One region of the Cellulomonas sp. URHB0016 genome, then DNA from elsewhere that is predicted to be linked to it. Evidence: predicted binding sites of a transcription regulator. Region 1 holds the regulator's gene; each other region holds the start of a gene.
The links. The regulator HrcA, encoded in region 1, represses chaperone genes, less so after heat shock. The targets are predictions, from matches to a motif close to TTNGCACTCGNNNNNNNCGAGTGCNAA.

Region 1 (3,230 bases):
GCCAGCCGAGCTCCCGCAGGATGCCGTGCTTCCACTCGGTGCCGCGCTCGATGGTCGGCCAGGCCGCCAGGCCGATCCGCTCGGGGCGGACCGCCTGCCACACGTCGACGTACGGGTGGCCCAGGACGAGCACGCTGCCCGCCGGGGCCGCCTTGACGGCCTCCGCGGCGATCCGGCTCTCCTTGGACCCCGCCACGAGGTGGTCGACGAGCACGCCGACACGACGTCCGGCACCTGGGGAGAACTCGCGGATCGCGTCCGGGAGGTTGTCCACGCCGTCGAGCAGCTCGACGACGACGCCCTCGACGCGCAGGTCGTCGCCCCACACCTTCTCCACGAGCTCGGCGTCGTGGCGGCCCTCCACCCAGATCCGGCTGCCCCGGGCCACGCGGGCCCTCGCGTCGTGCACGGCGACCGAGCCGGACGCGGTCCTGGTCGGACGCGCGGGTGCCGTGCTCCGCCCGGGGGCGACCAGCGCCACCGGTTCGCCGTCGAGCCAGAAGCCCGGGCCGAGCGGGAACGTGCGCGTGCGGCCCCGCCGGTCCTCGAGGACCACGACGTGCATGCCGCCGGACTTCTCCACCCGCACGACGGCGCCGACCCACCCGGTGGTGACCTCCTCGACCACCAGGCCGGGATCGGCCGGCTGTGGGCGCGAGGTGCGCGCGGGGCGGTGGTGGGTGGAGCCGGAGCCCCCGAGCACGTCCGAGCCGTAGCGGTCCTGGGTCACGCGGGCACTCTAGAGTGCCGGGGCCGCCGGAGCCCGGGCTCGCCCCGTGCCCGGCGTAGGATTGGCACTCGTGTCGGGGGAGTGCTACTCCGGCCGCCCTGAGCGAGAGAGCGCGAGGCAGCGCTGGACGGTGCGGGACAGTGCGAGGCATGAGGGAGGCGAGATGAGCGAGGACCGTCGGCTGGATGTGCTGCGGGCGATCGTCGAGGACTACGTCGCGACCCGCGAGCCCGTCGGCTCCCGAGCCCTCGTGGAGCGGCACTCGCTCGGTGTCTCGCCGGCCACCATCCGCAACGACATGGCCGCGCTCGAGGAGTCCGGGTACATCGCGCAGCCGCACACGTCGGCGGGCCGGGTGCCGACGGACAAGGGGTACCGCCTGTTCGTGGACCGCCTCTCGACCGTCAAGCCCATGTCCGTCCCCGAGCGGCGCGCGATCGGGGCGTTCCTCGAGGAGGCGCAGGACCTCGACGACGTGGTCGACCGGGCGGTGCGCCTCATCGCGCAGCTCACACAGCAGGTCGCCGTGGTCCAGTACCCCTCGCTGCGCCGTTCCGCGCTGCGGCACGTGGAGCTGGTGCCGGTCGGTGCGCGCCACCTGCTCGTCGTGCTCATCACGGACACGGGTCGCGTGGAGCAGCGCACCCTCGAGCTCGGCGCCGACCTCGACGAGGTGGTCGTCAGCCAGCTGCGGGCCCGCCTGAACGTCAGCGCCGCCGGCCGCCGGCTCTCCGAGCTGCCGGTGGCGCTCGCCGAGCTCGCCGACGCGTTCGGTCCTCAGGACGCCGTGCTCGTCCAGGCCGTGGTCGGCGTGGTCGAGGAGACGCTCGCGCAGGAGAGCGAGGAGCGCGTGGTGCTGGCCGGCGCCTCGCACCTCGCCCGGGGAGGCGCGATCGACTTCGCGGGCAGCATCGGGCCGGTCCTGGAGGCGCTCGAGGAGCAGGTGGTGCTGCTGCGTCTGCTCTCGGAGATGGCCGAGGACAACGCGACCGTGGCCGTGCGGATCGGCCGCGAGACGCAGCACGAGGGCCTGCTCGAGACGAGCTTCATCACCAGCGGCTACGGCGACGAGACCGGGACCTCGGTGGCCCGCGTCGGGTCGATCGGGCCGCTGCGCATGGACTACCCGGGCACCATGTCGGCCGTGCGAGCGGTCGCCCGGTACATGACCCGGATCCTGGCGGGGTAGGTGCCGTGCCTCCCCGCTGCCTCGTCCACGCACGCCTGAGCACAGGAAGCGAGCACAGTCTCACGTGACCGACTACTACGAGATCCTCGGGGTCCCGCGCGACGCGACGCCGGAGCAGATCAAGAAGGCGTACCGCAAGCTCGCCCGGGAGCACCACCCGGACGTGGCGGGCGAGGACGTGGCCTCCGAGGACCGTTTCAAGGACGTGTCCCGCGCGTACGACGTGCTCGGCAACCCCGAGAAGCGGCGCGCCTACGACATGGGTGCCGACCCGGCATCGCCCGGGGGCGGCATGGGCGGCGGCTTCGGCTTCCAGGACATCTTCGAGACGTTCTTCGGCGCCGCGTCCGGGGCGAGCGCCCAGCGTGGGCCGATCCCGCGGGCCCGCCGTGGTCAGGACGCGCTGGTCCGCCTCGACCTGGACCTCGCCGAGGTCACCTTCGGCGTGCACCGGGACGTCCCCGTCGACACGGCCGTCCTGTGCCCCACCTGCGGCGGGTCCTGCTGCCGGCCGGGCACGGCCCCGCTGACGTGCGAGGTGTGCCACGGCCGCGGGTCGGTTCAGCGGGTGGCGCGATCGTTCCTCGGGCAGGTGATGACGACGCAGCCGTGCGCCGCCTGCCACGGGTTCGGCACCGTCATCCCCGAGCCGTGCCCGGAGTGCTCCGGCGAGGGTCGGGTCCGGTCGCGCCGGACGCTCAGCGTCGACGTGCCCGCGGGTGTCGACACCGGCACCCGGATCAAGCTGACGGCCCAGGGCGAGGTCGGCCCGGCCGGTGGCCCCGCGGGTGACGTGTACCTCGAGGTCCGTGAGCGCAAGCACGACACGTTCGTGCGACGCGGGGACGACCTGCACGCCACCGTCCAGGTGCCGATGACCGCCGCCGCGCTCGGCACGCTGCTCAAGCTCGACACCCTCGACGGCGAGCGTGAGGTGGACCTGCGTCCCGGCACCCAGCCCGCTCAGGTCGTGACGATCAAGGGGCTCGGCGTGGGGCACCTGCACGCCGCCGGCCGGGGAGACCTGCACGTGCACGTCGACGTGCAGGTGCCGACGACGCTCGACGACGAGCAGACCGAGCTGCTGCGCCGGCTCGCCGTCCTGCGCGGCGAGGAGCGTCCCGAGTCGCGCCTGGCGACCGCCAGCTCCGGCGTGTTCTCCAAGCTGCGCGACAAGCTCGCCGGGCGCTGAGGGTGAGCGCACCGGTCTTCCTCACGGAGCCCGGCACGCTCGGCGCGGTGGTGACGGGCAGCACGTACCTGCTCGGCGGCACCGAGGGACGGCACGCGGGCGTGGTGCAGCGCCGCGGT
Region 2 (3,230 bases), 480 kb from region 1:
AGGTCCGGGTCGAGCCGCCGGCCCACCGTCACCACCGCAGCGGCGCGCGTCATCGTCACCAGCTCGACGGCGTGGTGCGGCCCGACCGGTCCGCCGACGATCCGGGCGTCGACACCCTCGTCGGCCAGCGCTGCCGCGAGCGCGTGCACGCCGAGGGGCCGCGGCTCGCCCGGCGGCACGAGGACGAGCACCACGGAGGCACCGCCCGCCGGTGGCCGGCCCGCATGCAGGCGGAGCGCGCCGAGGGCAGCGGCACGCAGGGTCAGCTCGGCGTCGACACCCGGGGTGTCCACGACCGTGCGCCGGGCGAGGTCGGTGAGCGCGGGCTCGACCAGCACCGTCCACCAGCCCGCGACCCCGTCCCGCCCGGTCTGGTCGACGTGGTCGATCCGGAGCAGCCGCCCGCACCGGTCGCCGTCGCCTGCCAGCGCTGCGTCCACGAGGTCGGTCGGTGTGGCCGCGATGACGGCCCGGCCGGGTGCGGCGCTCTGCCGGGGCACGTCTCCCGTCGAGCCGGCCGCCCGGACGTCGGTGGCGAGGGCGACGCGCGCAGCCTCGCCGGGCGCCACGCCCTCGAGGGTGAGACGCCGCATGACGAGCAGCCGCTCGACGTCGACGGCGCTGTAGCGCCGGTGGGCACCCGCCGAGTGCTCGGACGGTCCCAGCCCGTACCGACGGTCCCAGGTGCGCAGGGTCGCGGGGGCGACGCCCAGACGACGCGCGACCGCGGCGACGGCGAGGGCGGGCGCGGGAGCGGCCGGCTCCTCCGTCGCCGTCGAGGCCGACTCCTCGTCACGCTCGGGGACCATGACGCGATTCTGCCAGGCATCGCCCGGGCCACCCGTCGATCGGCCGCGGCGTACGAGGGAACCGATCCGTCCGAGACCTGCGGCGACGGCGAAAATCGCGTCATCACTCGAATGGGCGACACACCCTTGAACAACTTCTGGCGCGGTTGTAGGTTGGCGGCACATCGCTTCACCCGGTGGCTCCGGCTTCGGGCTGCACGGCACCACGTACGACATGAGCGACACCCACTGTGGGGTGCTCGCGATGACCGAGGAGGAACGCATGGCCGAGATCTCGCGGTTGCCCGGTCCGGTGATGGACCTCTGGGAGTGGCAGTTCGACGGCGCGTGCCGTGACGCCGACCAGGACCTGTTCTTCCACCCCGAGGGCGAACGAGGCTCTGCTCGCCGGCGCCGGGCCGAGGCGGCCAAGGCGATCTGCGCGACGTGCCCGGTCCTCAAGGAGTGCCGTGAGCAGTCGCTCGCGGTGCGTGAGCCGTACGGCGTCTGGGGCGGCCTGTCGGAGGACGAGCGCGCGGCCATCCTCGCCCAGCGCAGCGCACGCCGCGCCGTGGTCTGAGCCGTCGGCCGCTCCCAGCGGGCAGCCACGAGACGACGAGAGCCCCCTCCCGACCGGGAGGGGGCTCTCGTGCGTGGGCGCCGGCCGCGACGTCAGACGTCAGCGGCTCGGCGCCCGGTCGATCACTTGACGACGACCGCGAGGATGTCGCGGGCCGACAGGATCAGGTACTCCTCGCCGGAGTACTTCACCTCGGTGCCGCCGTACTTGGAGTAGATGACCTTGTCGCCGACCGCGACGTCGAGCGGCACTCGGTTGCCGTTGTCGTCGACACGGCCGGGGCCGACAGCCAGGACCTCGCCCTCCTGGGGCTTCTCCTTGGCACTGTCGGGGATGACCAGACCCGAGGCCGTGGTCGTCTCGGCGTCGATCGACTTGACGACGATCCGGTCCTCGAGGGGCTTGATGGAGACCGACACAGCGGACCTCCCCTTCGCATGTGAGTCGTTCACTGATGTCCGTATGGCGTGCCGTCCACGTCGTCGCGGGTGCCGTGGGCGGTTCGCCGTTGGCATTCTCACCGGGAGAGTGCCAGTTGCCCACTCTAGGAATGCGTTAGCACTCGGTCAAGGCGAGTGCCAGCGCCCGGGTGACGGACATCGTCGGCGGCCCTCCAGGTGCGAGGATCACCGCATGGACGCCGCCGGTCTCGCCTCGCTGCTCAGCCCGGACGGGTGGGCCCTGCTCTCGGCCCTGCCGCCGTACGACGAGGCCCGCGCGATGACGCTGTCCAGCCGCCTGCGGGAGGAAGGGCTCGACCCCGCCCTGGTGGCCGCCGCGCTGACGCAGTCCCGCCTGCGGGCGAAGGCCCGGACCAAGCTCGGGGAGTTCGCCGACGGCATGCTCTTCACGCCGGCCGGGCTCGAGCAGGCGACGCGGCTGACGGTGGCCGCCCACCACGCCCGCCGCTACCGCGACGCCGGCTGCTCGCACGTGGCGGACCTCACGTGCGGGATCGGCGCCGACGCGATGGCCTTCGCGGCGGTCGGGCTCCGCGTGCTCGCCACGGACGTCGACGAGGCGACCGCAGCCGTCGCGACCGTGAACCTGCGCCACTTCCCCGAGGCCGTGGTCCGGCACGGCGACGGTCTGGCGCTCGACCTCGCCGGCGAGGGGGTCGACGCCGTGTACGCCGACCCCGCACGGCGCACCTCGTCGGGGAGCCGTCTGTTCGACCCGGCCGCGTACGCCCCGCCGCTCGACGCGGTGCTGGCTCTCCGGTCGACCGTGCCCGAGCTCGGGCTCAAGCTCGGGCCGGGGGTGCCGCACTCGGCGCTGCCCGACGACGCCCGCGCGCAGTGGGTGTCGGTCGACGGGGACGTCGTCGAGCTCGGCCTGTGGTTCGGGTCGCTCGCGCCCGAGGGTCCGGGCCGCTCGGCGCTCGTGCTCGTCGGGGACCAGTCGCACCCGGTGCACGGCACCCGCGCGCAGGCCGCCGTCGGGCCGGTCTCCGCGTACCTGTACGAGCCCGACGGCGCGGTGATCCGGGCCGGGCTCGTCGCCGAGGCGGCCGAGCGGGTGCGCGGGACCCTCGTCGACCCCACCATCGCCTATGTGACGTCCGACGAGCTGGTCCGCGACCCGGTGCTCCGCGGGTACCGCGTGCTCGACGTCATGCCCTTCGGGCTCAAGCGGCTGCGCACCTACCTCCGGGAGCGCGGCGTCGGCCGGCTCACCATCAAGAAGCGCGGGACCGCGGTGGTCCCCGAACAGCTCCGCAAGCAGCTCGACCTGCGCGGCGATGCCGAGGCGACGGTGGTCCTGACCCGGGTGGCGGGTCACCAGGAGATCCTCGTGGTGGAGCCCGTCTGATGGCCGCGCCCGTCACGTTGCCCTTCGCCCGGTCCGAGCGGTCCACCGTG
Region 3 (3,230 bases), 620 kb from region 1:
GGTCGGTCGCGGGACCGGAGTGGGAGGCGATGGTGGACGGGACCATCGGGGACGCGGTCAACCCGTGGGGCGTCGCGATGTTCCGGACCTTCGAGGCCACGGACCCCCGCACAGGTACCGAGCAGTCCGCGTACGACCGCTGGGCGGACCAGACGGCCGACCGGGAGCAGGCCAGGGCGGCGCGGGTGCACGGCGCGGAAGGGTTGATCCCGTTCCCCCTGTGGCTCGTCCTCTACGTGGTCGCGGGCCTGATCTTCGTCTACCTGCTGTTCTTCGCCGACCCTCGTGAGCGCGCCGTGACGCAAGGGTTGCTGATGGGCAGCATCACCGTGGTGATCACCCTGCTCATGCTCCTGCTCGGCTTCTTCGACCATCCGCACGGGCACGGCGTCGGCAAGCTCGCGCCGACCGCGATGCAGCGCACGCTGCGCGTGGCCGACGAGGAGGCCGCCGCGGTGGACCTCGGGATCGACCCGCCGTGCGACGAGGACGGCCGGCCCGACCGCGGCTGAGCGCCGCAGATGCGGGTTGTCCGCGAGGCGTGCACCATGGGCGTCGACAGGCCGCCCGCCCGTTCCAGCAGCAGGACGCGGACCGGCCCTGACACGGCACGTGCCGGAGGTGGTCTGTCCACCGACCTCGCTCCCGGTGCGGCGAAGGAGACGCCGTGGTCATCGAGCAGGTCACAGCGGAGCAGCTCCCCGTCGAGCAGGCTCCCCCCGAGCAGTACACGCCCCCCCGGCTCGCCACCGTCCGTCGCGAGCAGCGCACGGTCCCCGCGCTGGGCGGGCACGTGACGGTCCGCGTGGTCGGGTTCGACGAGCGCACCCGCGTGAGATCGCCGGACTGCGACGGACTGGGCCGGCTCACGGTCCGGCTCGAGCGAGACGGCGACGGCTCGGTGGCGGTGCTCGACCACACCGGCGACGAGCTCGGCCGGCTGCCGGACCCCTGGAACCGGACCCTCGAGCGTGAGCTCGTCCGCTGCGAGGTCGACGGCGTCGAAGCCGTCGCCCGCGCCACCTTGACGGGCCCGCGCGACGGGCGTGACCTGTGCGTCCTGCTCGGCTGGCCCGGCAGGCCGGGAGGGGTTCGGCGCACCGCGTGACGCGGCGGCGCCCGTGGGTCGTCGCCGAGAAGGCGAGCGGAAGGAGCGAGAACATGACAGAGCAGGCACCCGACGACGTCCCGGCGCTGCCCGACGCCGATCTGGGTACCAGGGACGCCGACCAGCCGAGCCAGGGAGACAACCAGGACGTGGCGGCCCGGCGGATCTACCCGACCGACCCCACGGGTGCGGACCCAGCCTGAGGGCGCACGGCCCCCCGTCCGACAACACCGGAGGGCACGCGTCAGGGCTCGCGCGAACGGGCTCACGCGTCAGCGCTCACGCGTCCGTGGCTCACGCGTCCGTGGCTCACGTGTGCGGGCTCACGGCAAGGGCGGTGCCGGCCGGCGCCGCCCTCCGGCCGACGACTCGGCACCGCCCGGCCCTCACGCGTGCTGCCCTCCGTCGTCCTCACGCGTGCCGCCCTGCGCGGCGGCGTGGGTGGGGAGGATCGGCTCGACCGCACAGGTCGTCCCTCACCTCGGACCGGCGCTCTCGCGTACTGGCCCACGCTCGCCGCCGCGGCTCAGGCGATCACGGCGCGACGCTCAGGCGTTGACGTCCGCGCCGCTCTGCACGTCCGCGCTGCTGTGCACGTCCGCACTGCTGTGCCCCGACGTGATCTGCGACGCCTCGCTGCCGTGCTGCACCTCGATGCGGCGCGGCTTCGCCTGCTCGGCGACGGGGATGCTCAGCGTGAGCACACCGTCCGCATACGTCGCCGAGATGGTGTCGAGCGCGAGCCCGCGGCCGACGGTGAGCTGCCGCGCGAACGTCCCGGACGGACGCTCCTTGGCGAGCCACTGGACGTCCCGCTCGGCGTTGGCGGTCCGCTGCGCACGGATCGTCAGCGTGCGGTCCTCGACGTTGACGTCGATGGTGCCCGGGTCGGCGCCCGGCAGGTCCACGTGGAGCACGTAGTGGTCCCCTGCCCGATACAGGTCCATCGGCATGGCCGCCGATGCGCGGTCGGCGTTCAGCATCTGGTCGAACAGCCGGTCGATCTCCTGGAACGGGTCGTAACGCGTAGCCATCGCCCCTCACCTCCTCGTCGTCGAGGCACCGGGTCCCCGGGCCTCGGGTGCTGTCCGGCGACCCTCGCCGGAACTGGCTACAGGACATTGATTTAGCACTCTCCGACGCCGAGTGCCAGCCCTCCCGTGGGGTTGTTCGCCGACCGTGAACGTCGTCCTGCCGGTGCGACCGGCTCGACGCGCGGGACGCTCCGAGCGGTTGCACGATGCACGGATGACCCTCCGTGGACCCCGCTCCGATCCGACCGCGTCGGCCTCCTCGCTGTCCCGGCGCACCGCGAGGGCCGGTGAGCGACCGATGGCACTGACCGAGGTCGCCGACCGCGTCTACCGGCTCGCGCACGCCTACGTGAGCTGCTACCTCGTGGAGGACGACGGCGAGCTCCTCGTCGTGGACGCGGGACTGCCGAACACGTGGCCGCTGCTCGCCCAGGCCCTGCGCCAGCTGCGCCGCAGACCGCAGGACATCCGTGCCGTCGCCCTGACCCACGCGCACTTCGACCACACCGGGTTCGCCGCCCGGGCGCGGGCGGAGCTGGGCGTGCGGGTGTGGGCACACGAGGGCGACTTCTTCATCGCGGCACACCCCTACCGCTACGCGCACGAGAACCCCCGGGCGCTGTATCCCGTCCGACACCCTGCGGCGCTGCGCATCCTCGCCTCGATGACCCGGGCCGGGGCGTGGCGGGTGCCCGGCGTGCAGGACCTCGTGCCCTACCCCCCCGACGGCGTCCTGCCGTTGCCCGGCTCGCCTCGGCTCGTGCCGACACCCGGTCACACAGCGGGCCACTGCGCGCTGCACCTGCCGGACCGGGACGCGGTCCTCAGCGGCGACGCGCTGGTGACGCTCGACCCGTACACCGCGCAGACCGGCCCGCAGATCGTCGCCGGCGCGGCGACGGCCGACAGCGCACAGGCGCTCGCGTCCCTCGACGCCCTGGCCGCCACCGGAGCGGCTGTGGTGCTGCCCGGGCACGGCGAGCCCTGGACCGACGGGGTCGTCGCCGCGGTGCGCGCCGCACGGGAGCGGGGCGCGCACTGACCGCACCACACCCACCGCGTCCGCCGGACGGGCCGCGCCCGGCGGA

Region 2: groES (co-chaperone GroES) is a predicted target of HrcA. The motif match lies at 1,924-1,950, and genes of this name have one in related genera.
Region 3: ACVW07_RS00915 (Hsp20/alpha crystallin family protein) is a predicted target of HrcA. The motif match lies at 2,235-2,261, and genes of this name have one in related genera.

The regions. Positions count from the first base shown of each region.
Region 1 covers NZ_JBSRZU010000001.1:817,655-820,884, reverse strand. The annotation lists gene ACVW07_RS03920 (DUF3097 domain-containing protein) at 1-730, opposite strand, end outside; gene hrcA (heat-inducible transcriptional repressor HrcA) at 894-1,919, shown strand; gene dnaJ (molecular chaperone DnaJ) at 1,984-3,111, shown strand; gene ACVW07_RS03905 (16S rRNA (uracil(1498)-N(3))-methyltransferase) at 3,114-3,230, shown strand, end outside.
Region 2 covers NZ_JBSRZU010000001.1:1,301,273-1,304,502, forward strand. The annotation lists gene ACVW07_RS06070 (MerR family transcriptional regulator) at 1-809, opposite strand, end outside; gene ACVW07_RS06075 (WhiB family transcriptional regulator) at 1,072-1,368, shown strand; gene groES (co-chaperone GroES) at 1,491-1,787, opposite strand; gene ACVW07_RS06085 (THUMP-like domain-containing protein) at 2,002-3,180, shown strand; gene ACVW07_RS06090 (glutamate--cysteine ligase) at 3,180-3,230, shown strand, end outside.
Region 3 covers NZ_JBSRZU010000001.1:196,268-199,497, reverse strand. The annotation lists gene ACVW07_RS00930 (bestrophin-like domain) at 1-512, shown strand, start outside; gene ACVW07_RS00925 (hypothetical protein) at 668-1,108, shown strand; gene ACVW07_RS00920 (hypothetical protein) at 1,162-1,311, shown strand; gene ACVW07_RS00915 (Hsp20/alpha crystallin family protein) at 1,657-2,142, opposite strand; gene ACVW07_RS00910 (MBL fold metallo-hydrolase) at 2,441-3,184, shown strand.